DNA from 3 places in the Mixta intestinalis genome. Region 1 is predicted to be linked to each of the others. Evidence: predicted binding sites of a transcription regulator. Region 1 holds the regulator's gene; each other region holds the start of a gene.
What was found. The regulator PhoB, encoded in region 1, activates phosphate uptake and scavenging genes when phosphate is short. The targets are predictions, from matches to a motif close to CTGTCATAAAACTGNCNNAT.
Positions count from the first base shown of each region.

Region 2: the regulator PhoB is predicted to act here: its motif matches at 8,720-8,739, upstream of ugpB (sn-glycerol-3-phosphate ABC transporter substrate-binding protein UgpB).
Region 3: the regulator PhoB is predicted to act here: its motif matches at 7,435-7,454, upstream of glpT (glycerol-3-phosphate transporter).

Region 1 covers NZ_CP028271.1:408,990-419,764, forward strand. Annotated here, with positions in the region: gene C7M51_RS01810 (AAA family ATPase) at 1-161, opposite strand, end outside; gene sbcD (exonuclease subunit SbcD) at 158-1,387, opposite strand; gene phoB (phosphate response regulator transcription factor PhoB) at 1,592-2,281, shown strand; gene phoR (phosphate regulon sensor histidine kinase PhoR) at 2,296-3,615, shown strand; gene C7M51_RS01830 (PstS family phosphate ABC transporter substrate-binding protein) at 3,627-4,547, shown strand; gene C7M51_RS01835 (cobalamin-independent methionine synthase II family protein) at 4,842-5,945, shown strand; gene brnQ (branched-chain amino acid transporter carrier protein BrnQ) at 6,352-7,671, shown strand; gene proY (proline-specific permease ProY) at 7,740-9,089, shown strand; gene C7M51_RS01850 (mechanosensitive ion channel family protein) at 9,131-10,381, opposite strand; gene C7M51_RS01855 (ACP phosphodiesterase) at 10,551-10,775, opposite strand, start outside.
Region 2 covers NZ_CP028271.1:4,088,494-4,099,268, forward strand. Annotated here, with positions in the region: gene ftsE (cell division ATP-binding protein FtsE) at 4-669, shown strand; gene ftsX (permease-like cell division protein FtsX) at 662-1,648, shown strand; gene rpoH (RNA polymerase sigma factor RpoH) at 1,907-2,764, shown strand; gene panM (aspartate 1-decarboxylase autocleavage activator PanM) at 2,902-3,297, opposite strand; gene C7M51_RS18920 (branched-chain amino acid ABC transporter substrate-binding protein) at 3,698-4,813, shown strand; gene livH (high-affinity branched-chain amino acid ABC transporter permease LivH) at 4,948-5,874, shown strand; gene C7M51_RS18930 (high-affinity branched-chain amino acid ABC transporter permease LivM) at 5,871-7,145, shown strand; gene livG (high-affinity branched-chain amino acid ABC transporter ATP-binding protein LivG) at 7,142-7,909, shown strand; gene livF (high-affinity branched-chain amino acid ABC transporter ATP-binding protein LivF) at 7,911-8,624, shown strand; gene ugpB (sn-glycerol-3-phosphate ABC transporter substrate-binding protein UgpB) at 8,836-10,155, shown strand; gene ugpA (sn-glycerol-3-phosphate ABC transporter permease UgpA) at 10,225-10,775, shown strand, end outside.
Region 3 covers NZ_CP028271.1:3,437,022-3,447,796, forward strand. Annotated here, with positions in the region: gene udp (uridine phosphorylase) at 80-844, opposite strand; gene C7M51_RS15880 (dienelactone hydrolase family protein) at 1,123-1,959, shown strand; gene metE (5-methyltetrahydropteroyltriglutamate--homocysteine S-methyltransferase) at 2,080-4,350, opposite strand; gene metR (HTH-type transcriptional regulator MetR) at 4,577-5,500, shown strand; gene C7M51_RS15895 (hypothetical protein) at 5,701-5,949, shown strand; gene C7M51_RS15900 (hypothetical protein) at 6,089-6,337, shown strand; gene C7M51_RS15905 (carboxylate/amino acid/amine transporter) at 6,375-7,220, opposite strand; gene glpT (glycerol-3-phosphate transporter) at 7,579-8,919, shown strand; gene C7M51_RS15915 (Ail/Lom family outer membrane beta-barrel protein) at 9,017-9,592, opposite strand; gene yigL (sugar/pyridoxal phosphate phosphatase YigL) at 9,958-10,758, opposite strand.

The DNA.
Region 1 (10,775 bases):
AGCGCCAGACAGATGGCGTCGAGCAGGGTGGTTTTTCCGGCACCGGTAGGGCCGGTGATGGCGAACAGACCGTTGCTGGCGAACGGCTCGCGGGTAAAATCAATTTTCCACTCGCCGCGCAGCGAGTTAATGTTTTTAAAGCGCAGGGATAAAATCTTCACGGCTGGCTCTCCTCGCCCTGCTGTAGCCGATCCAGGGTGTCGCTGAACAGATGACGTATGCGCCGGAGCTGCATCTCATCCGTTTTCTCTTCCTGCTCAAGCCGCCGCTCAAAAACCTCTTCTACTTTCAATTCGCTTAGCGTCTCGTTTTGCAGACGTGCCAGCGCACGCTCGCGCTGCTCGCGGCTGCGGCGCATCAACAGCACCTCAACCGGCAGCCCCTCGGTCAGCGCCTGAATATGCTGTTGCATATTATGCAAATATTCCTGAGTGGTGATTTCGATATCGAGCCAGACTGGCTGCGCGCGGCTAAGATCGGCGAAAGGTCGCAGCTGCGCTTCGATCTCCGCCAGCGTGCCTCTGATGGTCTGCATTGGCTGGAAACAGGGCACCGGTAGCGCCTCGACCTGCTCCAGTTTACCCCCGGCAAAGCTCACCAGAAATACGCTTTTCTCGCTGCCCAGCTCGTCAAAGCTGAGCGGTAGCGGCGATCCGCTGTAGCGAATATGTTCGCTGTTGGCGATGCGCTGCGGGCGATGAATATGACCCAGCGCGATATAATCGGCGGGCGGAAAGGCCTGCGCCGGAAAAGCGTCCAGCGTGCCGATATAAATATCGCGTACCGCATCGCTTTTGCTGACGCCGACGGTGGTCAGATGACCGGTGGCGATGACCGGCAGCGGCTGTTCTGCCTGCTGGCTCAGAGCGCGTGCGTGATGATAGCTTTGCTGATAGTAATCGGTGATGGCGTTCAGCAGCGTCAGCTGCTTTTGTTTACCGGACTGGCCCGCCTGGCTACGCATAATATCGCGCGGGCGCAGAAACGGGATCGCGCAGAGAATAGCGCCTGGTTCGCCCTGGCGCGTGGTCAATGTCAGCACCTGCTCCTGCGGATCGCCGCTGGCGGCGGCAATGACCTGTGCATTAAGGCAGGCAAGTAACGCACGCGTTTCATTGAGCGTTGCCACTGAATCGTGGTTGCCGCCTAACACGATCAGCTGGCAGCCGGTACGCTGTAAATCCACCACGAAACGGTTATAAAGTTCACGTGCATAGCTGGGCGGCGAGCCGGTATCAAAAATGTCGCCCGCCACGATGACCGCATCCACCTGATGTTCTTCCACGCGATCAATCAGCCAGTGAAAAAAGGCCTGATGTTCAGCCGCCCGGCTGCGGGTATAGAAAAACTGACCGAGGTGCCAGTCTGAGGTATGGATAATGCGCATAGAACTCCCAGCTAAAAGCAGAACGCCGGGGGCGATTATAACCAGAGCCCGCGCGCAGACCACGGAAAATGCGTGCTGGATGTGTTACAAAAAGGTTATTTCTGGCGCGGGCAGGCCGTGCATTTTTCATAAATCTGTCATAAAACTGACGCATAATGACGCCGCACATACCCGTGACAGCGCGTCACATTCGCAGGAGCAATAATGGCTAAGCGCATTCTGGTTGTCGAAGATGAGGCCCCTATCAGGGAAATGTTATGTTTCGTCCTGGAACAGAACGATTATCAGCCGATAGAGGCAGATGATTATGACAGCGCCGTCAACCTGCTTATCGAACCCTGGCCCGATCTGATCCTGCTGGACTGGATGCTACCGGGCGGCAGCGGCATACAGTTTATTAAACATCTCAAGCGCGAGGCGATGACGCGTGATATTCCGGTGATGATGCTGACGGCGCGCGGCGAAGAAGAAGATCGCGTGCGCGGCCTGGAAGTGGGGGCCGATGATTACATTACTAAACCCTTTTCGCCTAAAGAACTGGTGGCGCGCATTAAGGCGGTAATGCGCCGGATTTCGCCGATGGCGGTGGAAGAGGTGATTGAAATTCAGGGGCTGAGTCTCGATCCTTCGTCGCATCGGGTGATGTCCGATACCACGCCGCTGGAGATGGGGCCGACCGAATATAAATTACTGCATTTCTTTATGACGCACCCGGAACGCGTTTACAGCCGCGAGCAGCTGCTGAACAACGTCTGGGGCACCAACGTTTATGTCGAAGATCGGACGGTGGACGTGCACATTCGCCGCCTGCGTAAGGCGCTGGAGCTGACCGGACACGACAGAATGGTGCAAACCGTGCGTGGAACGGGGTATCGTTTCTCCGCTCGTTACTGACCGGAGTCTGCCTCGTGCTGGAACGCCTCTCCTGGAAGAGACTTTTACTGGAACTGCTGCTGGTTTGCCTGCCGGCGATGCTGCTCGGCCTGCTCGCTGGCGGACTACCCTGGTTTTTGCTGGCTGCCGTGCTGCTGCTGCTGGGCTGGCATTTCTGGAACCTGCTGCGCCTGTCGCACTGGCTGTGGGTCGATCGTACCATGACGCCGCCTACCGGACAGGCGAGCTGGGAACCGCTGTTTTATGGCCTTTATCAGATGCAGCTGCGCAACCGTCGCCGCCGTCGTGAGCTGGGCAACCTGATTAAACGCTTCCGCAGCGGTGCGGAATCCCTGCCCGATGCGGTGGTACTGACCACCGATGAAGGCACGATTTTCTGGTGTAACGGACTGGCGCAGCAGCATCTGGGCCTGCGCTGGCCGGAAGATAACGGGCAAAATATTCTTAATCTGCTGCGCTATCCGGAGTTTTCACGCTACCTGCGCCAGCAGGATTTCTCTCGTCCGCTGACGCTGGTGATGAATAATCAGCTGCATATGGAATTTCGCGTGATGCCCTACAGCGAAGGCCAGTGGCTGCTGGTGGCACGCGACGTAACGCAAATGCATCAGCTTGAAGGGGCGCGGCGCAACTTTTTTGCCAATGTCAGCCATGAGCTGCGCACGCCACTAACGGTATTGCAGGGCTACCTGGAGATGATGAGCGATGCGGTGCTGGAAGGTAAAGCGCGTGAAAAGGCGCTGCATACAATGCAAGAGCAGACGCGGCGCATGGATGGGCTGGTGAAGCAGCTACTGACCCTGTCGCGTATTGAAGCCGCGCCTGCTATCGATCTGGCGGAGAAAGTGGATATTCCGATGATGCTGCGCCTGCTACAGCGCGAGGCGGAAACCCTCAGCAACGGACGGCATCAAATCGTGTTCAATACCGATCCGCAGCTGAAAGTTTGCGGCAATGAGGAGCAGCTGCGCAGCGCCATCTCTAATCTGGTCTACAATGCGGTTAATCATACGCCGGAAGGGACGCGGATTGAGGTTAGCTGGCTACATAATAAACAGGGCGCGCTGTTTGCGGTGAAGGATAACGGGCCGGGCATCGCGCCAGAGCATTTGCCGCGCCTGACCGAGCGTTTTTATCGCGTCGACAAGGCACGATCGCGATCGACCGGTGGCAGCGGATTGGGGCTGGCGATTGTCAAGCATGCCTTAAGCCATCATGGATCGCGTCTGAATATCACCAGCGAGCCGCATCAGGAGACCTGCTTCAGCTTTATTCTGCCGCCAAGGTTGATTGTCAGCCAGCCTCTGCCGGACAATGCGACGCCCAAACCCTGATGGATGCAGGCATGAAAAATATCATCATCGCAGCGCTGCTGCTTTTTTCCGGCGCGTTACAGGCGAAGCCCGCTATTCTGGCGGGCAACCTTAGCAGCGTCGGTTCTGATACGCTCGGCAACCTGATGGCGCTGTGGGGCGAAAGTTTTAACCATCAATATCCCGGCGTTAACGTGCAGGTGCAGGCGGCGGGTTCCCCCACTGCGCCAACCGCGCTGGCTGCCGGTGCGGCGCAGCTGGGTGCCATGAGCCGCCCGATGCAGCCTTCGGAGCGACAGCTGTTTGAGCATCGTTACGGCTATCCGCCGCTGGCGGTGCCGGTAGCGCTGGATGCGCTGGTGGTGGTAGTTAACCAGGATAATCCACTGACGCAGCTTAACGCACAGCAGCTTGATGCCATTTTCTCCGTGACCCGTCGCTGCGGGGCAACGGTTGCACCGCGTACCTGGGGCGATCTGCAACTTACCCAGCCCGGCTGGCGGCAGCGTTCGTTACAACGGCTCGGCAGAAACTCCGCTTCCGGTACCTGGGGCTACTTCAAACAGCAGGCGCTGTGCAGCGGCGATTTTCGCAATGACGTAGGTGAATATCCCGGTTCGGCAGCGGTGGTGCAGGCCGTAGCCGGAAACCTGAACGCCATCGGCTATGCCAGCTTCGGTTTTCATATTAGCGGCGTTAAGATGCTGGCGCTGGCAAAACAGGGCGCGGCGGTAATGCCCGATGCGGCGACCATTCGCAGTGGCCGTTATCCCTATGCGCGCCCGCTCTATATCTATATTAATAAGCCGCCGGGTAAGGCTCCGGAGCCGCTCACTGCCGCATTTCTGCATCAGGTGCTGTCGCCGGAGGGCCAGGCGCTGGTAAGCCAGGCGGGTTATCTGCCGCTTTCTGAACAACAAATTGCGCAGGCAAAGGCGCTACTCTCACCCTGACTTGTGCCGCAATCTATTATGGATTTGTGCCCAGTCAGGCGCGAAGGATTCTGTTCCTTTATTAGCCCCTGGCACAGGTAAATTATTCTTCATTTATGCTATCTGAATCGCCGTTTACCGGCGATCGTGAAAAAATTTCATGTGGCATGAAATTTCCTCCCTTGCCGCCTGATGAAAGACGTGCGACGCTGGTTTCAGACATATAGACATCCAGAAGTCTTAAAATAATAAGCTGAAACTATTTCACCGGTAAATCAACGGGGCGGGATCGCCTCGTAACAGGAGTTGAACAACATGCAAAGAACAACCGCCCCTTTTCGCGCCGACGTGGTTGGCAGTTTCTTACGTCCCGCCGCGATTAAACGCGCGCGTGAGCAGTTTGCCGCGGGCGAAATCGATGCCGCCGCGCTGCGTCGTGTAGAAGATGAAGAAATTCGTCATGTCGTTGAACAGCAGCGCGCTGCCGGACTACAGGTTGTCACCGATGGTGAATTCCGCCGTGCCTGGTGGCACTTCGACTTCTTTGATGGCTTACAGGGCGTAGAGCGCTACGAAGCGGAGCAGGGCATCCAGTTTAACGGTATCCAGACAAAAGCACGCGGCGTGCGCGTCACCGGCAAGCTGGGTTTCGGCGATCATCCCATGCTGGAAGATTTCCGTTTCCTGCAAAGCATCAGCGGCGATGCGGTAGCGAAAATGACTATTCCCAGCCCGAGCGTACTGCATTTTCGCGGCGGGCGTAAAATGATCGACGCTGAAGTTTATCCCGATCTGACCGACTATTTTGACGATCTGGCGCTGACTTACCGCGATGCGATTAAGGCGTTTTACGACGCTGGCTGCCGTTATTTGCAGCTGGATGATACGGTCTGGGCCTATCTCTGTTCGGAAGATCAGAAGCAGCAGATTCGTGAGCGCGGCGATAACCCGGATGAGCTGGCGCACACCTACGCCCGGGTGCTGAATAAAGCGCTGGAAGATAAGCCTGCCGATCTGACCGTTGGTCTGCACGTTTGCCGCGGTAACTTCCGCTCCACCTGGATTTCTGAAGGCGGCTATGAGCCGGTGGCGGAAATTCTTTTCGGCGGCGTAAATATCGATGCGTTCTTTCTGGAGTACGATAACGAGCGTTCAGGAGGGTTTGAACCGCTGCGCTTTATCAAACCGGGTCATCAGCAGGTGGTGCTGGGATTGATCACTACCAAGCAGGGTGAGCTGGAAGATCCGCAGAGTGTCAAAGCACGGATCAAAGAAGCTACGCAATATGTTGATATTAACCAAATTTGCCTGAGCCCACAGTGCGGTTTCGCTTCAACGGAAGAGGGGAACAACCTCAGCGAGGCGCAGCAGTGGGATAAACTGCGTTTGGTGGTGGATATCGCAAAAAACGTCTGGTAACTGGCGTAAATTTGTGCAGCCAGGCGCGTGAAAACGCGCCTTTTGTGCATTTTGCCGTAGATAAACGCAGAAAATTACGCCGCGTTAATAAAAAGAAAGTCATATCATGTAATGTGCTTACGGCATACTTTGAAGTGATTATCTGTCGTAGGGCTTATATTCACTATATCACTCTGCTTTTCCAATCCTGTATTGCCTTTCGCCGCTATAAACGTTTTACTTATCCTCCTTATCGCGGTTTCCCTCTGTGAAAAGAATAAAGCAGCTCAAACCAACTGCGCCCCACGTCGTGAATATGCATAAACTTAGGTTATTGCCTGAAGCGATAATAATTTTAGCGCAGAGAGGGTGCGACAGGACTTAACACAACATCCACCGCAACATCAGTAACAGGCAATACGGTTCTATGACACATCGTTTAACGTCGAAAGACATCATTGCGCTGGGCTTTATGACTTTCGCCCTGTTTGTTGGCGCAGGCAATATTATCTTCCCTCCGATGGTTGGTTTGCAGTCAGGCGAACACGTCTGGACTGCGGCGCTCGGTTTTCTGGTTACCGCCGTTGGGCTTCCGGTTATGACGGTTATCGCGCTGGCGCGCGTAGGCGGCGGTATCGATGCGCTCAGTACGCCGATCGGTAAAGCCGCGGGCGTCCTGCTGGCAACGGTTTGTTACCTTGCCGTTGGGCCACTGTTCGCTACGCCGCGTACCGCCACCGTTTCCTTTGAAATCGGCATTGCGCCATTAACCGGCGACGGCCCGCTGCCGCTGTTCATCTACAGCCTGATCTACTTTGCGCTGGTCATTGGTGTATCGCTCTATCCTGGCAAACTGCTGGATACGGTAGGCCATATCCTTGCGCCGCTGAAAATCGTCGCGCTGGTCGTGCTGGGCGTTGCCGCGCTGCTGTGGCCTGCGGGAACGTCAATTACGGCGACTGAAGCTTATCAAAATGCAGCGTTTTCCAGCGGTTTCGTTAACGGCTATCTCACGATGGATACGCTGGGTGCGCTGGTATTCGGCATCGTTATCGTTAACGCCGCGCGTTCTCGTGGTGTCGAAGAGGCGAGCCTGCTGACGCGTTACACCATTCTGGCAGGGATTATCGCAGGCGTTGGCCTGACGCTGGTCTATCTCAGTCTGTTTAAGCTGGGTGCTGGTAGCGGTTCGCTGGCCGACCAGAATGCTAACGGCGCGGCGATCCTGCATGCCTACGTTCAGCATACTTTCGGTGGTATGGGCAGTTTCTTCCTGGCGGCGCTGATTTTCATCGCCTGTATGGTAACGGCGGTGGGCCTGACCTGCGCCTGCGCGGAGTTCTTTGCTCAGTATCTGCCGTTCTCCTACAAGACGCTGGTATTTATTCTCGGCCTGTTCTCAATGGTGGTGTCCAATCTTGGCCTGAGCCATTTGATTCAGATCTCCATCCCGGTGCTGACGGCGATCTATCCGCCCTGCATCGTGCTGATTGTGCTGAGTTTCACGCTGAGCTGGTGGAATAAAAGCTCACGCATCGTTGCGCCGACCATGCTTGTTAGTCTGGTATTTGGTATCATCGACGCGATTAAAAGCACCAGCTTTAAAGATGCGCTGCCTGCCATCAGCCAGCACCTGCCGCTGGCCGAGCAGGGCCTGGCCTGGTTACCGCCTTCACTGGCTATGCTGGTTATCGCGGTCGTCGCCGATCGTCTGATGGGCGCACAGCCAGTCAGCGCGCATCATTGAACTTGATTCAATTCGCTATAACCACGGGCTCGCCCGTGGTTTTTCATTTCCACAGGTAAGATGTCATTATGCAAGAAACCAATAAGCTCAAACGGGGACTGAGCACGCGCCATATCCGTTTTATGGCGCTGGGATCGGCGATTGGTACCGGGCTGTTCTACGGTTCTGCCGATGCAATTAAAATGGCCGGGCCGAGTGTCCTGCTGGCCTATATTATCGGTGGCGTCGTCGCCTATATCATCATGCGCGCGCTGGGTGAAATGTCGGTCAATAACCCGCAGTCCAGCTCATTTTCACGCTATGCGCAGGATTATCTGGGGCCGATGGCAGGCTATATTACCGGCTGGACCTACTGCTTTGAAATCCTGATCGTCGCCATTGCCGACGTTACCGCTTTCGGCATCTATATGGGCGTCTGGTTCCCGGAAGTACCGCACTGGATCTGGGTTCTGAGCGTGGTGTTGATTATCGGCGGCATTAACCTGATGAGCGTTAAAGTCTTCGGGGAAGTCGAGTTTTGGTTCTCCTTCTTCAAGGTGGCTACCATCATTATTATGATCGTGGCGGGCTTTGGAATGATTATCTGGGGAATCGGTAACGGCGGGCAACCGACCGGTATCAGCAACCTCTGGACCAACGGCGGTTTCTTTGCCCACGGTGTGGTCGGCATGCTGCTCTCGCTGCAAATGGTGATGTTCGCCTACGGCGGTATTGAAATCATCGGTATCACCGCTGGTGAGGCGGAAGATCCGGAAAAATCGATACCGCGCGCTATTAACTCAGTGCCGTGGCGTATTCTGGTTTTCTATGTTGGGACGCTGTTTGTCATTATGTCGATCTATCCCTGGAATCAGGTTGGCACTCAGGGCAGCCCCTTCGTTTTGACTTTCCAGCATCTGGGGATCGCGGCGGCGGCCTCGATTCTGAACTTCGTGGTGATTACCGCGTCACTGTCGGCGATTAACAGCGATGTGTTCGGCGTAGGACGTATGCTGCACGGCATGGCACAGCAGGGCCACGCGCCGAAAGTCTTTATGAAAGTCTCCGGGCGCGGCATTCCGTGGGTGACGGTAGTGGTGATGATGCTGGCGATGCTGATTGCCGTTTATCTCAACTATCTGATGCCGGAAAAAGTGTTCCTGGTGATCGCTTCGCTGGCTACCTTCGCTACCGTCTGGGTATGGATCATGATTCTGTGCTCACAGATTGCTTTTCGCCGCACCCTGAATAAACAGCAGGCGCAGGCGCTGAAGTTTGCGCTGCCGGGCGGCAGCTATACCGCTGCTTTCGGCGTGCTGTTCCTGATATTTATTATCGGCATGATTGGTTATTTCCCGGATACTCGCGTATCGCTTTATGTGGGCGCGATCTGGATAGTGTTGCTGCTGGCGGGCTATAAGCTGGTGAAAAAATCGTAGACATAAATAAGCCGCAGCAATGCGGCTTATTTACAGGCGCGTTATTTAACTACCGAGGCGCTGAGCAACTGCATGTCGTGACCGGTCGGCGTCTGATGTACACGCAGGCCAAAAGCGGGCAGAACGGCGTAAATATGGTCGAAGATATCAGACTGGATACGCTCATATTCAAGCCAGACGGTGGTGTTAGTAAAGGCATATACCTCCAGCGGCAGGCCATCTGAGCCAGGCGCCAGCTGACGTACCATCAGGGTCATATTTTGGTGGATTTCCGGATGGTTTCTTAGCCAGGCTTCAAGCCATGCGCGGAAGGTGCCGACGTTGGTTAAATGACGTCCGTTTAGCGGCGTACTCAGATCACAGCTTAATTCAGCGTTATGCTGGGTGACCTCAGCAATTTTTTGATCGATGTAGGGCGCTAACAGCTGCGCACGCTGTAACGCCGCCAGCTCGTCCTCGTTAAGAAAGTGAATGCTGGTGGTATCAATATTCAGGCTACGTTTAATACGGCGTCCGCCCGATTCTGACATCCCTCGCCAGTTTTTAAATGAATCAGCAATCAGCGCGTAGGTGGGGATAGTGGTAATCGTATTATCCCAGTTGCGTACTTTCACCGTTGTCAGCCCAATATCGATAACCGCACCGTCTGCGCCATATTTAGGCATATCCAGCCAGTCGTTTAGCTTCAGCATATCGTTAGCGGAAAGCTGAATACCTGCCACCAGCCCCAGGATTGGGTCTTTAAATACCAGCATCAGTACCGCAGTCATCGCACCTAACCCGGTAATCAGCACCAGCGGTGACTTACCCAGCAGCAACGAAATGATCATGATGGCGAACAGAATGGCGGCTACCAGCTTAATGCCCTGAAAAATACCGCGCAGCGGCAGCTGATGAGCAATAGCGCTGTTGGCGGAAAGTTCCAGCAGGATATCCAGCAGCGAAAAAAGCACCAGCAGCGTGAACAGCATCATCCACACCTGTGAAATCATCATCAGGATCGCATACAGCGGCTCGCCGTCATGTAAAAACAGACTGGTCTGGATATTCAGTAAGACGCCCTGCATCAGCAGTGCAAAGCGGTTGAACAAAAGATTATCGATTAATGATTTCGGCCACTGATAGCTGGAAGCGTAAGCGTAGCGTTTTAGCAACGGCAGCACTACGCGGTGCAGCAACAGGTGCACTATTAGCGAAATGAACAGGATAATCGCCACGACTGAGGCTAGCGAAAGTGGTGTCGCGTAAGGCACGCCAAAATGATTAAGCCAGTAAAGGATCTGGTGCTGCATATTTTCTCCCTGAGAAAGACTTGTCCTGGTTATTTAACAATGCGGCGTAACGGCGGCGATTTTTCGCCTTTGGCGAGCAAGCAGGCCGCCTCGCCTGCATTAAGCAGGGCGAGTCTATCAAAGCCTGGGACGAAGGGGTATCGTAAACTGACCAGCGTCGCCGGTGACGTTAAAGCTGCTGTGCCGCGGCGCGCGCCATCAGCCGGGGATAAAACTGCCAGAAAAGTGTTTCGAAGGCAGAATAATTAGCGTGAAAATCGGTCCATGAATCGCTAAGCGCCGCCAGCCGTGGACGGCGTGAGGCCATGCCGCGCAGCACCTGTTGCAGATAATCAGCTTCAGCATAACGTTCCATCCAGCGTTCGCGCCACAAATAGTGATTCAGACGCTGAAA
Region 2 (10,775 bases), 1.0 Mb from region 1:
AGGATGATTCGCTTTGAAGAGGTCAGTAAGGCTTATCTCGGCGGTCGGCAAGCGCTACAGGGGGTAGATTTTCATCTGCAACCCGGTGAAATGGCGTTTCTGACCGGTCATTCCGGCGCAGGGAAAAGTACCCTGTTGAAGCTGATTTGCGGCATTGAACGCCCCAGCGCGGGCCATATTTGGTTCAGCGGACACGATATCAGCCGACTGAAAAATAGCGAGGTGCCGTTTCTGCGTCGTCAGATAGGGATGATCTTCCAGGATCACCACTTGCTGATGGATCGGACAGTCTATGACAACGTGGCGATCCCGCTGATCATCGCGGGTGCCAGCGGGGAAGATATTCGTCGCCGCGTTTCCGCCGCGCTGGATAAAGTGGGCCTCCTCGACAAAGCGAAAAGTTTTCCCATTCAGCTGTCAGGCGGTGAGCAACAGCGTGTCGGTATCGCCCGTGCGGTGGTAAACAAACCGGCGGTGCTGCTGGCTGATGAACCAACCGGCAACCTGGATGAGGCGCTGTCGGAAGATATCTTGCGCCTGTTTGAAGAGTTTAACCGCGTCGGCGTAACCGTTCTGATGGCAACGCACGATATGGGGCTGATCGCCCGCCGTAACTATCGCGTGATGCGGCTCAGCCAGGGAAGACTGCACGGAGGCGAACATGGCTAATAAGCGTAATAAACGTGCACCGGCGTCAAAAGCGAAACCGCAGCAGCCGAAAAGCAAGGCGCTGAAGGGCGGCTGGCAGGAGCAGTGGCGCTACGCCTGGCGCGGCACGCTCTCCGATATGTGGCGTCAGCCGCTGGCTACGCTGCTGACGGTGATGGTTATCGCTATCTCACTGACGCTGCCGAGCGTGTGCTATATGGTGTGGAAAAACGTCAGCCAGGCGGCGGAGCAGTGGTATCCCACGCCGCAGCTAACGCTCTATCTGTCGAAAACGCTGGATGACACCGCGGCGGAAAAGGTGGTGGCAACGCTGAAGAAAGAGTCTGGCGTGGCGAAGGTCAATTACCTGTCACGTGAAGAGGCGCTGGGCGAGTTTCGTAACTGGTCCGGCTTTGGCGGCGCGCTGGATATGCTGGAGCAAAATCCATTACCGGCGGTGGTAATCATTACGCCTGAACTGAATTTTCAGAATGAGAAGACGCTGCAAACGCTGCGTGAACGTGTGCAGCATGTCGATGGCGTTGATGACGTGCGTATGGACGATAGCTGGTTTGCTCGTCTGGCGGCGCTGACCGGGCTGGTAGGGCAGGTAGCTACGCTGATTGGCATTCTGATGGTAGTCGCGGTGTTTCTGGTCATCGGCAATAGCGTGCGGCTCAGCATTTTTGCCCGCCGCGATACTATCAACGTACAGAAACTGATCGGCGCTACCGATGGCTTTATTCTACGCCCCTTCCTGTACGGCGGTGCGTTGCTGGGGCTGGGCGGCGCGGTACTGTCGCTAATCCTGTCGGAAGTACTGGTATTACGCCTTGAGTCGGTGGTGGCGCAGGTTGCCAGCGTTTTTGGTACCACCTTCCGTATCAGCGGCCTGTCATGGGATGAGAGCCTGTTGCTACTGCTGCTGTCAGCGATGATTGGCTGGATTGCCGCCTGGTTAGCTACCGTACAACATTTACGTCGTTTTACGCCACAGTAACGTTTTTTTGGTATAATCTTCCTCTGCTGCATGACGTCTGTGCCGCAGAGGAAGCTTCCCGCTTTTATCTTTTCCGGCATCGTCTGACGTCCTATCTTGTGTATAAAATATTCACGCTGTAAATTGAACTTGTGGATAACTTCGCTATCTAATGAAGTAGCACAGATTGCTTTGAGATTTCATGGCGGATTCCTGTATTTTGAGGAATAGCGCAAAAGGAAATCGTGCGGCAATAATGATAATTATGAGAGGGTTTGAATGACCAAAGAAATGCACACTTTAGCTATTGCTCCTCTTGGTAATCTGGAGTCCTACATCCGGGCTGCCAATGCCTGGCCGATGCTGACGGCGGAAGAGGAAAAAGCGCTGGCTGAACGGCTGCATTACCAGGGCGATCTGGATGCGGCTAAAACGCTGATCCTGTCTCACCTCCGCTTTGTTGTTCATATCGCTCGTAACTACGCGGGCTATGGCCTGCCGCAGGCGGATTTGATTCAGGAAGGCAACATCGGCCTGATGAAGGCGGTGCGTCGCTTTAACCCGGAAGTTGGGGTTCGTCTGGTCTCTTTCGCCGTACACTGGATTAAAGCTGAAATTCACGAATACGTGCTGCGTAACTGGCGTATCGTAAAAGTCGCGACTACCAAAGCGCAGCGCAAACTGTTCTTTAACCTGCGTAAAACCAAGCAGCGTCTGGGCTGGTTTAATCAGGATGAAGTGGAGATGGTGGCGCGCGAGCTGGGCGTAAGCAGCAAAGACGTGCGTGAAATGGAATCCCGCATGGCGGCGCAGGATATGACTTTTGACCTGACCTCAGATGATGAGTCAGGCGAAGGCAAAAGCATGGCACCGGTGCTTTATCTACAGGATAAAACCTCTGACTTTGCTGATGGCATTGAAGAGGATAACTGGGAAAACCATGCGGCTGATAAACTCAGCGATGCCTTGCAGGGCCTTGATGAGCGTAGCCAGCATATTATTCGGGCGCGCTGGCTGGACGACGAGAACAAAACCACGCTGCAAGAACTGGCGGATCAATATGGTGTTTCCGCTGAGCGTGTGCGCCAGCTGGAAAAGAACGCGATGAAAAAATTACGGCTGGCGATAGAAGCATAACGCGTCAACGTAACAGAGGGCGGCCAGTGAGCCGCCCTTTTTGTTGGGAAACTTAAACCGCCTCTTATGGAGGTAGCGATCGCACATTGCAGCGTTTTTATCGCGCGCCTTCCGCTCCCCCTTTGGCTACAGTGTCCTCATTCCCTGGTATAAATCCAGCCGTCTGCCTGCGTACGGAAGCCGCAGGCCTGCATAAAGGCGGCGATGATCTGCTGATCGGCCTTGCCGTCATCGGCAATCCATAGCTGCGTCAGCGACGGATTTTGTGCTATCACCTCTTCCAGCAAATAGCTTCCCACCCCGCGACGACGCGTTACCTCGCGTACTTCCAGCTTCTCCAGTCTCCCCTGCGTACCGCGAATGGTTAGTTCAACGGCGGCCAGCAGACGATCGTTAAAGCGCGCAGCGTAGAGCCGATGGTTTTCGTCCAGTTTCCTTTCCAGCTCGCTACATATGACCTCCGGCCAGATTTTGCCGAGATCGATACAATCCTGCTCGCTGAGCTTTTGCAGCCTGATAATAGTCAGTTTCATGAGATAACCCGTCGCCTGGTAAAAGGCATATTGTAGCGAAGCTGTGGCAAAAGGAACCTGTAAGCGGTTCTGTACAAAAACAAAGCGATCTGTTTTTTGCCACCTGCATATTCCACGTAAACAATTATAACTATGCCACTTGCCAGCATAACGCGCTGGCAGAGAGGGGAAAAAGCCACCGTAACTGCCAGAGGATTGTCCTGTTATCACCGTTAGATTTTGCCTTCCTCAGTTGATTTACAGAATAAATCTCCTGTTTAATGAACTGAAAAATAAAGTGTTATTAACAAAATAGATATGTGTTAAAGCTAACTTATTCACATCAAAAGAATTTTGTTTAATAGTCCACCGAAAATAAACATAAGCAAATCACAACAGACACAACAGATGGGGAAGTCGGATGAATATCAGTAAAGGGCGCGTAATGCTGGCAGGATGTGTGGCTTTGGCAATGAGTCATGCAGCGCTGGCGGAAGAGATCAAAGTGGCGATTGTTGGCGCAATGTCTGGCCCGGTCGCGCAGTATGGCGATATGCAGTTCACCGGCGCGACGCAGGCCATCGCCGATATCAATGCCAAAGGCGGCGTAAACGGCAACAAACTGGTGGCGGTAAAATATGATGATGCCTGCGATCCCAAGCAGGCGGTAGCGGTAGCGAACAAAGTGGTGAATGAAGGTATCCGCTACGTTATTGGTCACCTCTGCTCCTCTTCCACACAGCCTGCGTCTGATATTTATGAAGATGAAGGCATATTAATGATCACGCCTGCGGCGACCGCAGCCGATCTGACTTCGCGCGGCTATCAGCTGATTATGCGCACCACCGGCCTCGATTCCGATCAGGGACCAACCGCCGCTAAATATATCCTCGACGTTATTAAACCTCAGCGTATCGCTATCGTGCACGACAAGCAGCAGTATGGCGAAGGCCTGGCTCGCTCGGTGCAGGAGAGCCTGAAAAAAGCCAATGCGCCTGTCGCCCTGTTTGAAGGTATCACCGCTGGCGATAAGGATTTTTCCACGCTGGTGGCGCGTCTGAAAAAAGAAAATATCGATTTTGTTTACTTTGGCGGCTACTACCCGGAGATGGGACAGATCGTGCGTCAGGCTCGCGCGGCTGGCCTGAAGACCCAGTTTATGGGACCGGAAGGTGTGGGTAACGCCTCGCTCTCCAATATCGCCGGTGCGGCCTCCGAAGGCATGCTGGTGACACTGCCAAAACGCTATGACCAGGTTGCCGCTAACCAGCCGATTGTTGATGCTATCAAAGCGAAAAAGCTGGACGCCACCGGGCCGTTCGTCTGGACCACCTATGCGGCACTGCAATCGCTGGCTGCCGGTATCACGCGCAGCAAGAGCGAAGAACCGGCGGATATCGTAAAAAACCTCAAGGAAGGACAGCCGGTGCCAACCGTTATGGGTAACCTGAGCTGGGATCAGAAGGGCGATTTGAAAGGGTTTGAGTTCGGCGTATTTAAATGGCACGCCGACGGCACCTCCACCGCAGTGAAATAACTGACGTTACCGATCGCACGTTATTCAGCAGTCCGGGGCCAGAGTTTTCTGGCCCCAGGCCGCTCCTGCATTTGATAAAGACGGACGTTTTCTCGCTGTAGGCCATGCCGCTCAGCTTTGTTGGGGTTTAAATTATGTCCGAGCAGTTCCTCTATTTTCTACAGCAGTTGCTTAATGGCGTGACCTTAGGCAGCACCTACGCGCTGATCGCCATCGGCTACACCATGGTGTACGGCATTATCGGCATGATTAACTTCGCGCATGGCGAAGTGTATATGATCGGCAGCTATGTCTCTTTTATCGTGATTGCCGCGTTGATGATGGTCGGTATTGATACCAGCTGGCTGCTAATTGGCGTGGGTTTTCTCGCCGCCATCGTGATTGCCAGCGCTTATGGCTGGAGCATTGAGCGCGTCGCCTATAAGCCAGTGCGTTCATCAAAGCGCCTGATTGCGCTGATCTCCGCCATCGGCATGTCCGTTTTCCTGCAAAACTACGTCAGTCTGACGCAGGGCTCGCGCGATCTGGCGCTGCCGGGCCTGGTCAGCGGGCAGCTAACGCTGGGGGAGAGCAACGGCTTTGCCGCTACCATCAGTACGATGCAGGTGGTGATTTGGCTGGTAACGTTCTGTGCCATGCTGGCGCTGACGCTGTTTATCCGTTACTCGCGTATGGGCCGCGCCTGCCGCGCCTGTGCTGAAGATCTGAAAATGGCCAGCCTGCTGGGGATTAATACCGATCGTGTTATCTCGCTGACCTTTGTTATCGGCGCGGCAATGGCGGCGGTGGCGGGCGTACTGCTGGGGCAGTTTTACGGCGTGATCAATCCTTATATAGGCTTTATGGCGGGTATGAAAGCCTTTACCGCTGCGGTGTTGGGCGGCATCGGTAGCATTCCCGGTGCCATGCTGGGCGGCCTGGTATTGGGTATCGCCGAAGCGCTGACCTCTGCCTATCTCAGTACCGAATATAAAGATGTGGTCTCTTTTGCATTGCTGATTGTGGTGCTGCTGGTGATGCCTACCGGCATTCTTGGTCGCCCGGAGGTAGAAAAAGTATGAAGCCCGCCCATCTGGTGAATGCCATTATTTCAGCGCTGATGCTGCTGATTCTGGCCGCGTTCTTTATGGGGCTGCGGCTTAACCTCGACGGCACGCGGCTGGTGGTAGAAAACGCGGGCAGCGTGCGCTGGAACTGGATTGCCGTCGGCTGCGCCGTGGTGTTTATCTTTCAGCTACTGCGCCCGCTGTTTGCCCGCAGCCTGAAGCGTAGCGGCAAGAAAGGCTTTGTACTGCCGAGCTTTGACGGCAGCACGGCAAAGCAGAAGCTGCTAGCGCTGCTGTTTATCGCTGCGGCGGTCATCTGGCCGTTTATCGTTTCACGCGGCACGGTGGATATCGCTACCCTGACGTTGATCTATGTGATGCTTGGCCTGGGGCTGAACGTGGTAGTGGGGTTGTCCGGCCTGCTGGTATTAGGCTACGGCGGCTTCTATGCCATCGGTGCCTACACCTTTGCGCTGCTGAATCACTACTACGGCCTCGGTTTCTGGCAGTGCCTGCCGCTGGCGGGGCTGGTCGCGGCACTGTTTGGCCTGCTGCTGGGCTTCCCGGTATTGCGCCTGCGCGGTGACTATCTGGCTATTGTGACGCTCGGCTTCGGCGAGATCGTGCGTATTCTGCTGCTGAATAATACGGCCTTTACCGGCGGTCCGAACGGTATCAGCCAGATCCCGAAACCGACCTTTTTTGGTCTGGAGTTTAACCGCAGCCCGCGCGACGGCGGCTGGGACACCTTTCATCACTTTTTCGGCCTGAAGTATGACCCCAGCGACCGCATTATTTTCCTCTATCTGGTGGCGCTGTTGCTGGTGGTGCTGACGCTGTTTGTTATCAATCGGCTGCTGCGTATGCCGCTGGGACGCGCCTGGGAAGCGCTGCGCGAAGATGAAATCGCCTGTCGTTCGCTGGGACTTAGCCCAACGCGCATCAAGCTGACCGCCTTTACCATCAGCGCCGCCTTTGCCGGTTTCGCCGGTAGCCTGTTCGCCGCACGTCAGGGCTTTATCAGCCCGGAATCTTTTACCTTTGCTGAGTCGGCGTTTGTGCTGGCGATTGTGGTACTGGGCGGTATGGGATCGCAGCTGGCGGTCATTCTGGCGGCAATATTGCTGGTGGTTTCCCGCGAGCTGATGCGTGATTTAAACGAGTACAGCATGCTGGTGCTGGGCGCGCTGATGGTGCTGATGATGATCTGGCGTCCACAGGGGCTGCTGCCGATGCAGCGCCCGCACCTGAAGCTGAAGCGTAATCAACCGGGGGAGCAGGCATGAATCAGCCCTTACTGGTCGTGAACGGCCTGATGATGCGCTTTGGCGGCCTGCTGGCGGTGAATAACGTGGCGCTTGAGCTGCGTCAGCAGGAGATCGTTTCACTGATTGGCCCGAACGGTGCGGGAAAAACCACCGTCTTTAACTGTCTGACCGGTTTCTATAAGCCGACCGGCGGCACCATTATGCTGCGCGATCGCCAGCTTGCCGGGCTGCCGGGTCAGCAGATTGCCCGTATGGGTATCGTGCGTACTTTCCAGCACGTGCGCCTGTTCCGTGAAATGACGGTGATTGAAAACCTGCTGGTGGCGCAGCATCAGCATCTGAAAAGCGGTCTTTTTTCCGGCCTGCTGAAAACGCCAGCCTTCCGCCGCAGCGAAAGCGAGGCGCTCGATTTTGCCGCCGGCTGGCTACAGCGCGTCGGGCTGCTGGAAATGGCGAACCGTCAGGCGGGTAACCTGGCCTATGGACAACAGCGACGGCTGGAGATCGCCCGCTGTATGGTGACGCGCCCGGAAATCCTGATGCTGGATGAACCTGCGGCGGGCCTTAACCCGAAAGAGACGCACGAGCTGGATGCGCTGATTGCCGAGCTACGCGGCGAGCACAAGGTGTCGGTATTGCTGATTGAGCATGATATGAAGCTGGTGATGGGCATTTCCGATCGGATTTACGTGGTTAATCAGGGAACGCCGCTGGCAAACGGCACGCCGGAAGAGATACGCAACAACCCGGATGTGATCCGCGCCTATTTAGGGGAGGCATAATATGGCGACGCCGATTTTAACGCTCAGCAACGTCAGCGCGCACTACGGCAAGATTCAGGCTCTGCATCAGGTCAGCCTGCATATTCAGCAGGGAGAAATCGTTACGCTGATTGGTGCCAACGGTGCCGGAAAAACCACGCTGCTCGGCACGCTGTGCGGCGAACCGCGTGCGTCCGAAGGAACGGTCACCTTTGACGGTAAAGCGATCACCGACTGGCAAACGGCGCGTATCATGCGCGAGGCGATCGCCATTGTGCCGGAGGGACGGCGGGTGTTTTCACGTATGACGGTGGAGGAAAATCTGGCGATGGGCGGCTTCTTTGCCAGCCGCCAGCAATACCAACAGCGTATCGAACGTGTATACCATCTTTTTCCGCGCCTGCTGGAGCGACGGGTACAGCGTGCCGGTACCATGTCCGGTGGTGAGCAGCAAATGCTGGCTATTGGACGTGCGCTGATGAGCCAGCCGCGCCTGCTGCTGCTGGATGAGCCGTCGCTTGGTCTGGCACCAATCATCATTCAGCAAATTTTCGAGACTATCGAGCAGCTGCGTCAGGAAGGCATGACTATCTTTCTGGTAGAGCAGAACGCTAACCAGGCGCTGAAGCTGGCCGATCGCGGCTACGTGCTGGAAAACGGGCGCGTGGTGCTGGAAGATAGCGGCGATGCGCTGTTGGCGAATGAGGCAGTGCGTAGCGCCTATCTGGGCGCGTAACAAGAGGCTGCCCGGTTGGTGCCGGGCAGCCGCTTTAATCTTTCATACCAGGCGGCGCAGGCCGCCATTTCATCAGGCCAGGCTCTGCAATCTGGCTGTCATTTCTCCGTCATTTAACGGTTATCTTTCCGTCATTTTCCCGTGTCATGTTACTTCGCGAACTGAAAAAAACCTGATTTCGTACAGACCTACAATGTCACAGGAAAATGATATGTCCTCTCTTACGTTTCGTCATACGGCTCTCAGCGTGCTGCTGGGGCTGGCTCTGAGCAGCAACGCCCTGGCCGCGACGGACATTCCGTTCTGGCACTCAATGGAAGGCGAATTAGGTAAAGAAGTGGATTCGCTGGCAGCACGTTTCAACCAGGCTCATCCCGATTACCACATCGTTCCGGTCTACAAAGGCAACTATGAGCAGAGCCTGGCGGCGGGCATCGCTGCGGTTCGTACCGGCAAAGCACCGGCGATTTTACAGGTTTACGAAGTTGGTACCGCCACCATGATGGCTTCGCGCGCTATCAAGCCGGTCTATCAGGTGTTTAACGATGCGGGCATCAGGTTCGACGAGAGCCAGTTTGTGCCAACGGTTGCTGGTTACTACACCGAGGCAAAGAGCGGTCATCTGCTGTCGCAGCCGTTTAACAGTTCCACGCCGGTGCTTTATTACAACAAAGACGCGTTTAAAAAAGCGGGACTCGATCCTGAACAGCCGCCAAAAACCTGGCAGCAGCTGGCAAAAGATACCGCAGCGCTGCGTAAAGCGGGTATCAGGTGCGGCTATGCCAGCGGCTGGCAGGGCTGGATTCAGATTGAAAACTTCAGCGCCTGGCACGGCCTGCCGGTAGCGACGGAAAACAACGGCTTCGGCGGCACCAGCGCGCAGCTGATTTTTAATAAACCGGAGCAGGTGCGCCATATCGCCATGCTGGAAGCAATGAACAAGGAAGGGGATTTCACCTATTTTGGCCGTAAGGATGAATCTACCGAGAAGTTTTATAATGGCGACTGTGCGATGACCACCGCCTCCTCCGGCTCGCTGGCGGATATTCGTCAGCACGCCAAATTCAGTTACGGCGTAGGCATGATGCCTTATGACGAGAGCGTGCCCAACGCGCCGCAAAACGCCATCATCGGCGGTGCCAGCCTGTGGGTAATGCAGGGCAAAGATAACAACACCTATAAAGGTGTCGCGGAGTTCCTGCAATTCCTGACCCAGCCGGAAATTGCCGCCGAATGGCATCAAAAAACCGGCTATCTGCCAGTGACAAAGGCCGCTTATGATTTGACGCGTCAGCAGGGCTACTATGCGCAAAATCCCGGCGCGGATATCGCCACCCGCCAGATGCTGAACAAGCCGCCGCTGCCGTTCACCAGGGGGCTGCGTCTTGGCAATATGCCACAGATCCGCACTATCGTTGATGAAGAGCTGGAGAGCGTCTGGAGCGGCGGTAAAACGCCACAGGCAGCGCTGGATAGCGCCGTACAGCGCGGCAATCTGCTGCTGCGTCGCTTTGAGCAACAGGTGAAATAACCCTGAGTCGGGCGGCGCGAGCGGCCCGGCGCGTTGCTGATTTTTACCAGCCTGCTATGGAATGACTTCATGTCCAGCTCTCGTCCCGTTTTTCATTCGCGCTGGCTGCCGTGGGCGCTGGTGCTGCCTCAATTGCTGATTACGCTGATTTTTTTTATCTGGCCCGCCGGGGAAGCGCTCTGGTATTCGGTGCAAAGCGTCGATCCGTTCGGCTTTTCCAGCACCTTTGTTGGCCTGGAGAATTTCCGCCGCCTGCTGGATGACAGCTATTATCTGGCCTCTTTCTGGACCACGCTGCTGTTCAGCGCGCTGGTGACCGGCTGCGGGCTGATGATTTCGCTGCTGTTCGCCGCGCTGGCGGATTATGTGCTGCGCCTGCGCCGCTTCTATCAGACGTTGCTGCTGCTGCCCTATGCGGTAGCGCCCGCGATCGCGGCGGTGCTGTGGATGTTCCTGTTTAATCCCGGCATCGGCCTGATTAGCCATTTTTTGCATGAGCTGGGCTACAGCTGGAACCATGCGCAGAGCAGCGGTCAGGCGATGTTTCTGGTGGTGCTGGCTTCGGTCTGGCAGCAGATCAGCTATAACTTTCTGTTTTTCTTCGCGGCGTTACAGTCAAT
Region 3 (10,775 bases), 1.7 Mb from region 1:
TCGCAAACAGAGCCACGGTAGAGGCGCACCTCAGGAATGTCCAGCTAAAAACGGGCCGACGGCGCGTCGGCCCTGAGGATCACGCCAGCAGGCGGCGCGCGGCATCAACCACAATTGCTACCGCATTGCTTTCGGTCTGCTTCATAGTTGCCGCATCCGGGATCTCTTTCTGGGTGCGATTCACGATCACCCCAGCCACCATCCCGGCACGCAGCCCCTGGCTGGCGCACATGGTCAGCAGCGTGGCGGATTCCATCTCATAGTTGAGCACGCCCATCTGCTGCCACTCTTTCATTGAACCCTGGAAGCGGCTAACGACGCGACCAGAGAAGGTATCGTAACGCTCCTGCCCCGGATAGAACGTATCAGAGGAAGCGGTAACGCCAATATGCGGTGTCGCACCGGAGGCTTTTGCCGCTTCCACCAGTGCGGTAGTACAGGCGAAATCAGCAACGGCAGGGAACTCCATCGGCGCGAAGTGCAGACTGGCACCGTCCAGACGTACCGCCGCCGTGGTCACCAGCACGTCACCCACCTGAATATCAGGTTGGATAGCACCGGTGGTGCCGACACGCAGGAAAGTACGAATACCCAGCTGCGCCAGCTCTTCTACAGCGATAGAAGTTGAGGGGCCGCCGATGCCGGTTGAACAAACAATTACCGGTTTACCGTCCAGTTCGGCACGCCAGCTGGTAAATTCACGATGGGAGGCAAGATGCTGCGGATTATCCATCAGCGCGGCAATGCGTTTTACGCGCTCAGGATCGCCCGGCACGATAGCCAGCGTAGCACCCTGTAGGTCTGCTTTAGTAAGTCCTAAATGAAACACATCTGACTGAGCCATTAATCCTCCTGAGAAAAATCGTTTAATTTCCCTACTCTACGGCAAGCATTCGGGAAAATATGTGAATAAAATCACTAGTAAAAATGAAAATTACATTTCATAAAGCAATTAATGTGATTTTAGTCACATTAAAACACTCCGTCTGATCGCTTTGCCATAACCTGCCGTGCGGTTTTATCCCGTCGGATGATAAAGAAAAGATAAACACAGATGCCGCAGCCTGTGGCTGATTTTGGCTATAGTTACCGAATTGCGCTACTACCAGCACGGAGAGAACAATGAAGAACGAAGAGCATCAGGCTCAGCAAGAGCGTCATCGCGGGTTCGCTCCTGCGGCATCGCCCGCCGCCGCTACTGCTATCATCACCGACAGCGAGACGATCGAAGGTGGCGAAACCACCATCAACACCCAGGGCGAGAACATGCCGGCCTGGTTCGCCCGTCCTAAAAACGCTACGGGTCCGCTGCCGGTAGTGCTGGTAGTGCAGGAGATCTTTGGCGTTCACGAACATATCCGCGATATTTGTCGTCGTCTGGCGGCAGAAGGCTATCTGGCGATAGCGCCGGAACTCTATTTCCGTCAGGGCGATCCCAACGACTACAACGATATCGGGCAGCTGTTTCAGCAGCTGGTGAGCAAGGTGCCTGATGTGCAAGTGCTGGCGGATCTCGATCACGTTGCCAACTGGGCGTCACGTCACGGCGGCGATATGCGCAATCTGGCAATCACCGGTTTTTGCTGGGGCGGGCGCATCGTCTGGCTTTATGCGGCACACAATCCGCAGTTGAAAGCGGGCGTCGCCTGGTATGGCCGTCTGACCGGCGAAAAAACGATGCAGCAGCCCTCCTACCCAGTGGATATTGCCACGGATTTAACTGCGCCTGTGCTGGGACTGTACGGTGCGAAAGATGAAGGGATTCCATTAGCAAGCGTGGAAACCATGCGTCAGGCGCTGAAGGATGCCAACGCCACGGCGGAGATTGTGGTTTACCCGGAAGCGGGTCACGCTTTTAACGCCGATTACCGGCCCAGCTATCACGAAGCGTCGGCGCAGGATGGCTGGCAACGAATGCTGGTCTGGTTTCATCAGTATGGCGTTAAGCCTGTACGCTGAGGCAAAAAAGGGGGCGGACAGCGCCCCCAGAACAACAGACAAACCAGAGGCGCAGGATATTCAGACAGAGAGGCAAAATGTCCCGCGCTTCGGTAAATGACACAGCAGTCACACGGTAAATTAAACCTTTTCTGCCCGCAGCTTACGTGCCGCCTGTACCATATTCGCTAACGCCAGACGGGTTTCGGTCCAGCCACGAGTTTTCAGGCCACAGTCCGGGTTCACCCACAGCCGCTCTACCGGGATACGCTTCGCCGCCTTACGCAGCAGCGCTTCAATCCATTCGACGTCAGGCACGTTTGGCGAGTGAATGTCATATACGCCGGGGCCGATTTCATTGGGGTAGTCAAACTCCTCAAACGACTCCAGCAGTTCCATATCGGAGCGCGACGTTTCGATGGTAATCACATCGGCATCCAGCGCGGCGATAGAATCCATAATGTCGTTGAATTCGCAGTAACACATATGGGTATGGATCTGCGTATCATCCTGCGCCACCGCCGCGTTCAGGCGGAACGCATCCACCGCCCAGTTCAGATAGGCCGCCCAGTCAGACCGACGCAGCGGCAGGCCTTCACGCAACGCCGGTTCATCAATCTGAATGATGCCGATACCCGCTTTCTCCAGATCCGCCACTTCATCACGCAGCGCCAACGCAATCTGTTTGGCGATGGTTTCGCGTGAAACATCCTCACGCGGGAAAGACCAGCAGAGGATGGTCACCGGGCCGGTGAGCATTCCTTTAACCGGCTTATCGGTCAGTGACTGCGCATACTTCGCCCACTCCACGGTGATCGGCTCAGGACGGCTGACGTCACCGATAATCACCGGCGGCTTCACGCAGCGGGAACCGTAACTCTGTACCCAGCCGTTTTGCGTAAAGACAAAGCCGTCAAGATGCTCACCGAAATATTCCACCATGTCGTTACGCTCGGCTTCGCCGTGCACCAGTACATCCAGCCCCAACCGCTCCTGCTCGGCGATCGCCTGTTTAATGTGCTCTGCGATACCGGTACGATAATGATGGCTGTCCAGCCGCCCCTGCCTGAAATCGAGGCGCAGGCCGCGAATCTCTGTGGTCTGCGGAAAAGAGCCAATAGTAGTAGTCGGCCAGTCCGGCAGATTAAAGCGTTGACGTTGCGCTCTGACACGCTCGGCATAGCTGCTCTGACGCTCGCTGTCCTTCGCGTTGATCGCCGCCAGACGCTGAGCCACCACGTCATTGTGTACGCGCGAAGAACTGCGGCGGGCGCGAATCGGCGCACTCCAGGCCTCCAGCAAGGCGGCATCGTTGTTATTTAACGCCTTGCTCAGCAGCGCCAGTTCGCCGCACTTCTGTAGGGCAAAGGAGAACCAGCTTTTTACCTCATCATCCAGACGGGTTTCCGCACTGAGATCGATCGGGCTGTGCAGCAGCGAGCAGGAGGAGCCGATCCAGAGCTGCTGACGCTGTGCCACCAGCGGATGCAGGCGTTCAAACCAGCTGCTCAGATCGGCACGCCATACGTTGCGCCCGTTAATTACGCCGAGCGAAAGCAGCCAGGAATCCGGCAGCTGCGCATTCAGGCTGGCGATATCATCTTTACCGTGCACCAGATCGACGTGCAGCCCCTGCACCGGCAGTTCACGAATGGTGTCGATATTCTGGCCGATGCTGTCAAAATAGGTGGTCAACAGCAGCTTGCTGTAGCCCTGCAATGCCTGGTAAGCAGATTTAAACGCGGCCAGCCACGGCTGCGGCAGCTCCAGCACCAGCGCCGGTTCATCAATCTGTACCCACTCAATATCGCGCTTCGCCAGCTCCGCCAGCACCTGTTGGTATACCGGCAGGATCGCATCCAGCAGGCTAAGACGATCGAACGGCTCGCCTTTTACTTTGCCGAGCCACAGCCAGGTCACTGGCCCCAGCAGCACCGGCTTCACCTTATGGCCTAACGCCAGTGCTTCATCTACTTCATCCAGCAGCTGCCTCCATGCCAGGCGGAACTGCTGCCCTTTAGTAAATTCCGGCACCATGTAGTGATAGTTGGTGTTAAACCACTTGGTCATTTCCGCCGCCGCTGCGGGTTCACCGCTGGGCGCACGTCCACGCCCAATGCGGAACAGCGTATCGAGATCGACCGAACCGTCGTGATTTTGATGACGCGCCGGAACGTTACCAAGCAGCAGGCTGGTGGTTAAAACATGATCGTACCAGGCAAAATCGCCTACCGGCACAATATCCACGCCCGCCTCTTTCTGCTGCTGCCAATGACGAGCACGCAGTTCGCGCCCCACCGCCAGCAGCTCCTGCTGATTAATAGTGCCTGCCCAGTAGCTTTCCTGCGCTTTTTTCAGTTCGCGGCGCAGACCGACGCGGGGGAAGCCGAGCGTATGGTTCAGTATGGTCATGCTGTCTCTCCATCAAATCCTGTTAATTTGGCGATACCGGCATCGTCAGTTTACGTACGGTCAGCATTGCGCTACCGGGCGCAGTTCTTCGATATTGAACGCTGCCCAAACGTAAAATGACGAAACGTAAAGATGTTTAGCCGTCCAGATGTTTACACCGCTATAATCTGCAGGTAGTGTATATTCCTCAAGCGCAAATTGTTCATTGTCGATGTGAAGGACTCTCATGATCGAAATCAGGCACCTGCGAACGTTACAGGCTCTCAGGCATACCGGCTCGCTGGCGGCGGCGGCGGCACAGCTTCATCAGACACAGTCAGCGTTATCTCATCAGTTCAGCGATCTGGAACAGCGTCTCGGTTTTCGTCTGTTCGTGCGTAAAAGTCAGCCGCTACGCTTTACGCCGCAGGGTGAGATTTTGCTACAGCTGGCGGAACAGGTACTGCCGCAGATTCAGCAGGCGCTACAGGCATGCCATGAACCGCATCAGACGACGCTGCGTATCGCTATTGAGTGCCACAGCTGCATCCAGTGGCTGACGCCCGCGCTGAACAGCTTCCGCCAGAGCTGGCCGCAGGTGGTGGTGGATTTCAAATCGGGTGTAACCTTCGACCCGCAGCCAGCGCTACAGCAGGGCGAGCTGGATATCGTTCTGACCTCCGACATTCTGCCGCGCAGCGGGCTGCACTATTCACCGATGTTCGATTTTGAAGTCCGTCTGGTGCTGGCACCGGATCATCCTCTGGCGCAGGTGAAGACCATCATGCCGGAGGATCTCGCTCAGGAAGTGTTAATGATCTATCCGGTGCAGCGGCAGCGGCTGGATATCTGGCGGCACTTTTTACAACCGGCAGGCGTCAGCCCCGCATTGAAAAGCGTAGATAATACGCTGCTGCTGATACAGATGGTGGCGGCGCACATGGGTATTGCCGCGCTGCCGCACTGGGTAGTGGAAAGTTTCGAGCGTCAGGGATTGATTGTCACTAAAACACTGGGTGATGGCCTGTGGAGCCGCCTGTATGCAGCGGTACGTGAAGGTGAACAGCGGCAGCCGGTCACCGATGCCTTTATTCGTTCAGCACGCCAGCATGCCTGTAATCACCTTCCTTTTGTACGTGATGCCTCACGCCACGCGCTATCGGTAAGCTAAATTTTCTTTCCCGATGAAAGCGGAATCATCGGGAAAGTTAAGACATTCTTTTAATTATTCGTAAATTATCTAACTAACGCTTCAATAAAATTAATTAAACCCTAACCCTTTATTAATTGACCCTTATATTTTGTAACGCATAATCTCTTATGGAGAAAAGATTTCTCCGTTATATAAATACTGATTATGGAGAATTATTAATGAAAGAATTATCTATTGCTGAAATCAGCGAAGTTAGCGGCGCGGGAAAAATTGAGAACACCTTATCAAAGGTGTTTGGTAAACTTTTTGGTGATTTCAATAAGTCAATGGCTGATAAGATTGGTCTGGAATGTAGCTACGATGAAGCTTTAGAACAGGGTAAACAAATTGGCAGTCACCTGGGTCAGGCTGTGGAATACTGGATTAATGATACTTTAGAAAGCCTTCGCAACCGCCTTCTTAGCTAATCAACAGTATTAATCAGTGCTTATATCATTAACTATTCCATGATGCTTAGTTAATTGATCCTTTAATGCTAAAAAGCATAATTGCCTGCGGGGAAAAAAATTCTCCACAAAAAAATATTAACTCTTAGAGGGATTAGTAATGAAAGAATTATCAGTTATTGAAGTTCAGGAAGTTAGCGGTGCCGGTAAAATCCAGGATGCTTATTCAAACGCTTTCAGTAATTATTTCGGTGAAATGACCGCTGCTCTGAATAAAGTATTCAATACAGGTTATGATGTTGAAGCGGCAAAAGAAGTAGGTAAAGACTTCGGCAGCCGTATCGGCAAAGCTTACGAAGATTTCTTTAGTAAAGTTCTTGGCGATCTGCAGAGCCGCCTTGTTAACTAATTAAAGAAATACCGGACTTTTCGAAGTCCGGTATTTTTCAGCGTATCCAGCGCCGATGAATCCACAATGAGGCGATAATCAGCCCGCCACCGAGAATAAAAGGTAGCCAACGAGGCTGCTCTTGCCAGATTGCCAGGTTAACCAACAGGCCAGCAGGTACATGCATGTTGTTCATAATCCCTAAGGTTCCGGCATCAACCTGCGTTGCACCGTAATTCCACATAAAATAACCCAGACCTGAGGCAACAATGCCCAGCCAGATCAGAATTCCCCACTGCACAGAGGTGGTGGGTAGCTTTTGCGGATTTCCCCATAGAAACCAGGCGATAGTTGCCGCCAGCAGCGCACCGATATAAAACCAGGAAAAGGCAGTATGCTGCGGCATTGGACGCGTCTCCTGTAGCCTTTTATATCCCACCATACCAATAGCGAAACAGAGGTTAGCCAGCTGTACCAGCACCAGACCGGTCCAGAAATTTTCGCTCAGGTGGTCATAACGAATGATCGCCGCACCCACTACTGCCAGCAGCGCGCTAAGCGCGTAGCCAGGACGAATACCTCGTCGGCTCATCAGGTCATAAATCAGCGTGATATACAGCGGCGTCATAACGGTAAAGAGCAGCAGCTCCTGTACGCTGAGGTAGAGATAGGCTTCAAAAGTAAGCAAATACATGATGCCCAGCTGCATCATGCCTACCAGCATGTAAAGCAACAGCGTGGAAACCCGATAGCCGCGCCAGCGTAAGAAAGGCAGAAAAACCAGCGCCGCCAGCCCCAGACGTACCAGCACGGAAAAGACACTATCGACCTGCCCCGCCAGATAAACACCAATCAGACTGAAAGAGAAGGCCCATAAAACGGTTGTGATAATCAGTAATGCCACGTAACACACCAGTTCGTTAAACAGAAAGCTATTGTAACGGAACGGGCAATCTGTTCAGCCAGTATTTAGTTGACATCTGTTTTTATTTTGACCTTTTAGCAAGTGCTTTATCCATGCCAGACAGGAAAATGAGCATAGCGCTCTGTCATCTCTCGCTTCCGGAAGCGGAAATGCCTGTCTAAAAAAAGCATTTTTGTGAAAAAATAAGGTCACTCTGTCATAAAAATGAAACATTTGCGTTTTTCTTCACAATCCGCCCGGAGGGCGTTAGTTATCCTTTGCGCTCCACAATAACCTGATGGAACAGCTTTATTCGTAGTATTAAGGACTTATTCATCGCGCTTTTGGAGGACTTTCTATGCTTAGCATTTTTAAGCCGGCACAACACCGAGCTCGTATCGCAGAAGAGGATATCGATCCGCTCTATCGCCGCCTGCGCTGGCAGATTTTTTTCGGGATATTTTTTGGCTACGCCGCTTACTACCTGGTACGTAAAAATTTTGCGCTCGCTATGCCCTACCTGGTAGAGCAGGGATTTTCACGCGGCGATTTAGGTTTTGCCCTCTCCGGCATCTCTATTGCCTACGGCTTTTCTAAATTTATTATGGGTTCGGTTTCCGATCGCTCCAATCCACGGGTTTTCCTGCCGGCAGGCCTGATCCTGGCCGCGACGGTGATGTTGGTAATGGGCTTTGTGCCCTGGGCTACTTCCAGCATTATGGTGATGTTTACGCTACTGTTTATATGCGGCTGGTTTCAGGGCATGGGCTGGCCGCCCTGCGGACGCACTATGGTGCACTGGTGGTCGCAAAAAGAGCGCGGCGGCATTGTTTCCGTCTGGAACTGCGCCCACAACGTTGGCGGCGGCATTCCTCCCCTGCTGTTTCTGCTGGGTATGGCCTGGTTTAATGACTGGAGAGCGGCATTCTATATGCCCGCTTTTGCCGCCATCCTTGTGGCGCTGTTTGCTTTTGCCTTAATGCGCGACACGCCGCAATCCTGCGGCCTGCCGCCTGTGGAAGAATACAAAGAGGATTATCCGCCTGATTACAGCGAAGCGAACGAGCAGGAGCTCACCGCGAAGCAGATTTTTATGCACTATATTCTGCCGAACAGGCTGCTATGGTATATCGCGTTGGCCAACGTTTTTGTCTACCTGCTGCGCTACGGCATTCTGGACTGGTCGCCGACCTATCTGAAAGAGGTGAAACACTTCGCGCTGGATAAATCCTCCTGGGCCTACTTCTTCTATGAATATGCCGGCATTCCCGGCACGCTACTCTGCGGCTGGATGTCGGATAAGGTATTTCGGGGCAATCGCGGCGCAACCGGCGTTTTCTTTATGGTGCTGGTGACCATTGCTACCGTAATTTACTGGCTCAATCCGGTGGGTAATCCCGACATCGATACGGCCTGTATGATTGTTATCGGCTTTCTGATTTACGGCCCGGTAATGCTGATAGGGCTGCACGCGCTGGAGCTGGCGCCGAAAAAAGCAGCAGGCACCGCTGCCGGTTTTACCGGGCTGTTTGGGTATCTTGGCGGCTCCGTCGCGGCCAGCGCCATTGTCGGCTACACCGTCGACTATTTCGGCTGGGACGGCGGTTTTCTGGTGATGATCGGCGGCTGCGTGCTGGCGATTATTTTGCTGTTGTTAACCATGCTGAGTGAAAAGCAGCACAAGCAGCAGCTAACATAATAAACCCAGGCATCCATCATCGCGGCTGAAGTTATTCAGCCAACCGATGCTGGAGAAAGCGGTATGACAGGGAGAGCGCAACCGCTCTCCACTGCTATCAGAAATTGTATCCTAACCCAATATTAAATCCATTGACCGAATACTTTTGTCCAAAATCGGTTTCAGTCCCTTCATAGCCCAAAGTAATCGAGATCGCCTCAACAGGATTAATAATTACGCCCAGACCATAAGCAAAAGCGGAGGATTTTTTAGAGGAATGCGTTTCCCACTCATAAAAATTACTAATATTCCATGTATTATTCACTTCAGCTTTGGTATATGCCAGCCCACCTAATGCATACAGTGAAATATAATCATTCAGGCGGAAAGATGGGCCAACCAGGAATGAATAATATTTTAGATCGGCGTTGCGGCTACGGGTAAACTCAATGCCTTGCTCATAGCCTTTATCTTTACCGCCTTTGAGATCGCTATTTTTCATATAGCTAAAGGAAGCCATTACGCCAACGATATCATCGAACTCATAGCGATACTGTAGATTAACACCGCGAATGTTTTTGAAATCTTCTACTTTGCTTTGCGCATAACCTACCGTTAACGATTGATAATCTGCCAGAGCCGAACCGCTTACTGTCGAAGCTGCCAGCAATATCGCTAAAGATATCTTTTTCATTTTGAATTCCTTATCAAAAAAATATAAATCATGCGTTGATAAATCAGGCTCGCCGCCATCATCGTTAATAAGGCAAAAAGCCTTAGTATTTCGCGCCAGATCTAAAGATTAAACCGACGTGTTTATATTAATAGAAAAATTACTATTCTTTCAGGTAGCTCTGACCATAATTATATTCAATACTTAACATAAACTTTTAACATCGATCATAAAGTACTTATTTATTAGCAGTCAGGCAAATAAATGTTGTCATTACGTTGGACAGACTACAGAGCATGACGCTTAATGTAGAGCATCCCCAATCGGATAGCGGTCCGTTAGTCGCAAAGCATATCAGGCGGCTCATCGCGCCGCCCGGCCTTTTGTTATTTGAGGAATAGCTCGCGCAGCTTATGGGGAACCGCATCTTCAACGTTGCTACCAATAACTTCCAGCTCCGGTAGCAGGTCTTTCAGGCGCTGATGGGCATTACGCATGATGTAGCCTTTACCCGCCATGTTCAGCATCTCTTTATCATTCATGCCGTCGCCAAAGGCGATACTGGTCTCTAGTGAATACCCCAGCAACTTCGCCACTTCTTCCAGTGCATGGCCTTTGGAAACGCCGCCTGCCATCACTTCCAGACAGGTTGGGAAAGAGAAACTAACGTTAACCCGATCGCCCCAGCGTGCCACGATCGCTTCTTCCAGCGGCACCAGCTTTTCCGGCTCGTCGCTGATAAAAAAGACTTTACTGATGCCATCGGTTGGCAACAGGCCCGGCTGATAAACCTGATAACGGAATTCCGATTCCTGGAAATAACGCTCTTCGTCGGGATGATGGCGGTTAAGAAACCATTCATCATCGCGATAAACGTTGGTGAGAATATCGGGATCGTCATGCTTTAACGCATAAAGATCGCTGGCAATATCTTCATCCAGGTTATGGCTGAAAATCAGCTCACCGGCGGTATTATGCACGCGCGCGCCATTAGAGGTGATCATGTAAGCCTCAATTTCCAGGTTATCCCGCATCTGCGAGACATCAACATGATGACGTCCGGTAGCAAAAACAAAATGCACGCCGCGTGCGGTGAGCAGACGCAAAGTCTCTTTGGTATAGGGCGTTAAGCGGTGGTCGGGTGAAAGCAGGGTGCCATCCAAATCGGAAGCGACAACGTGGTACATGCAAACCTCTGGTATCG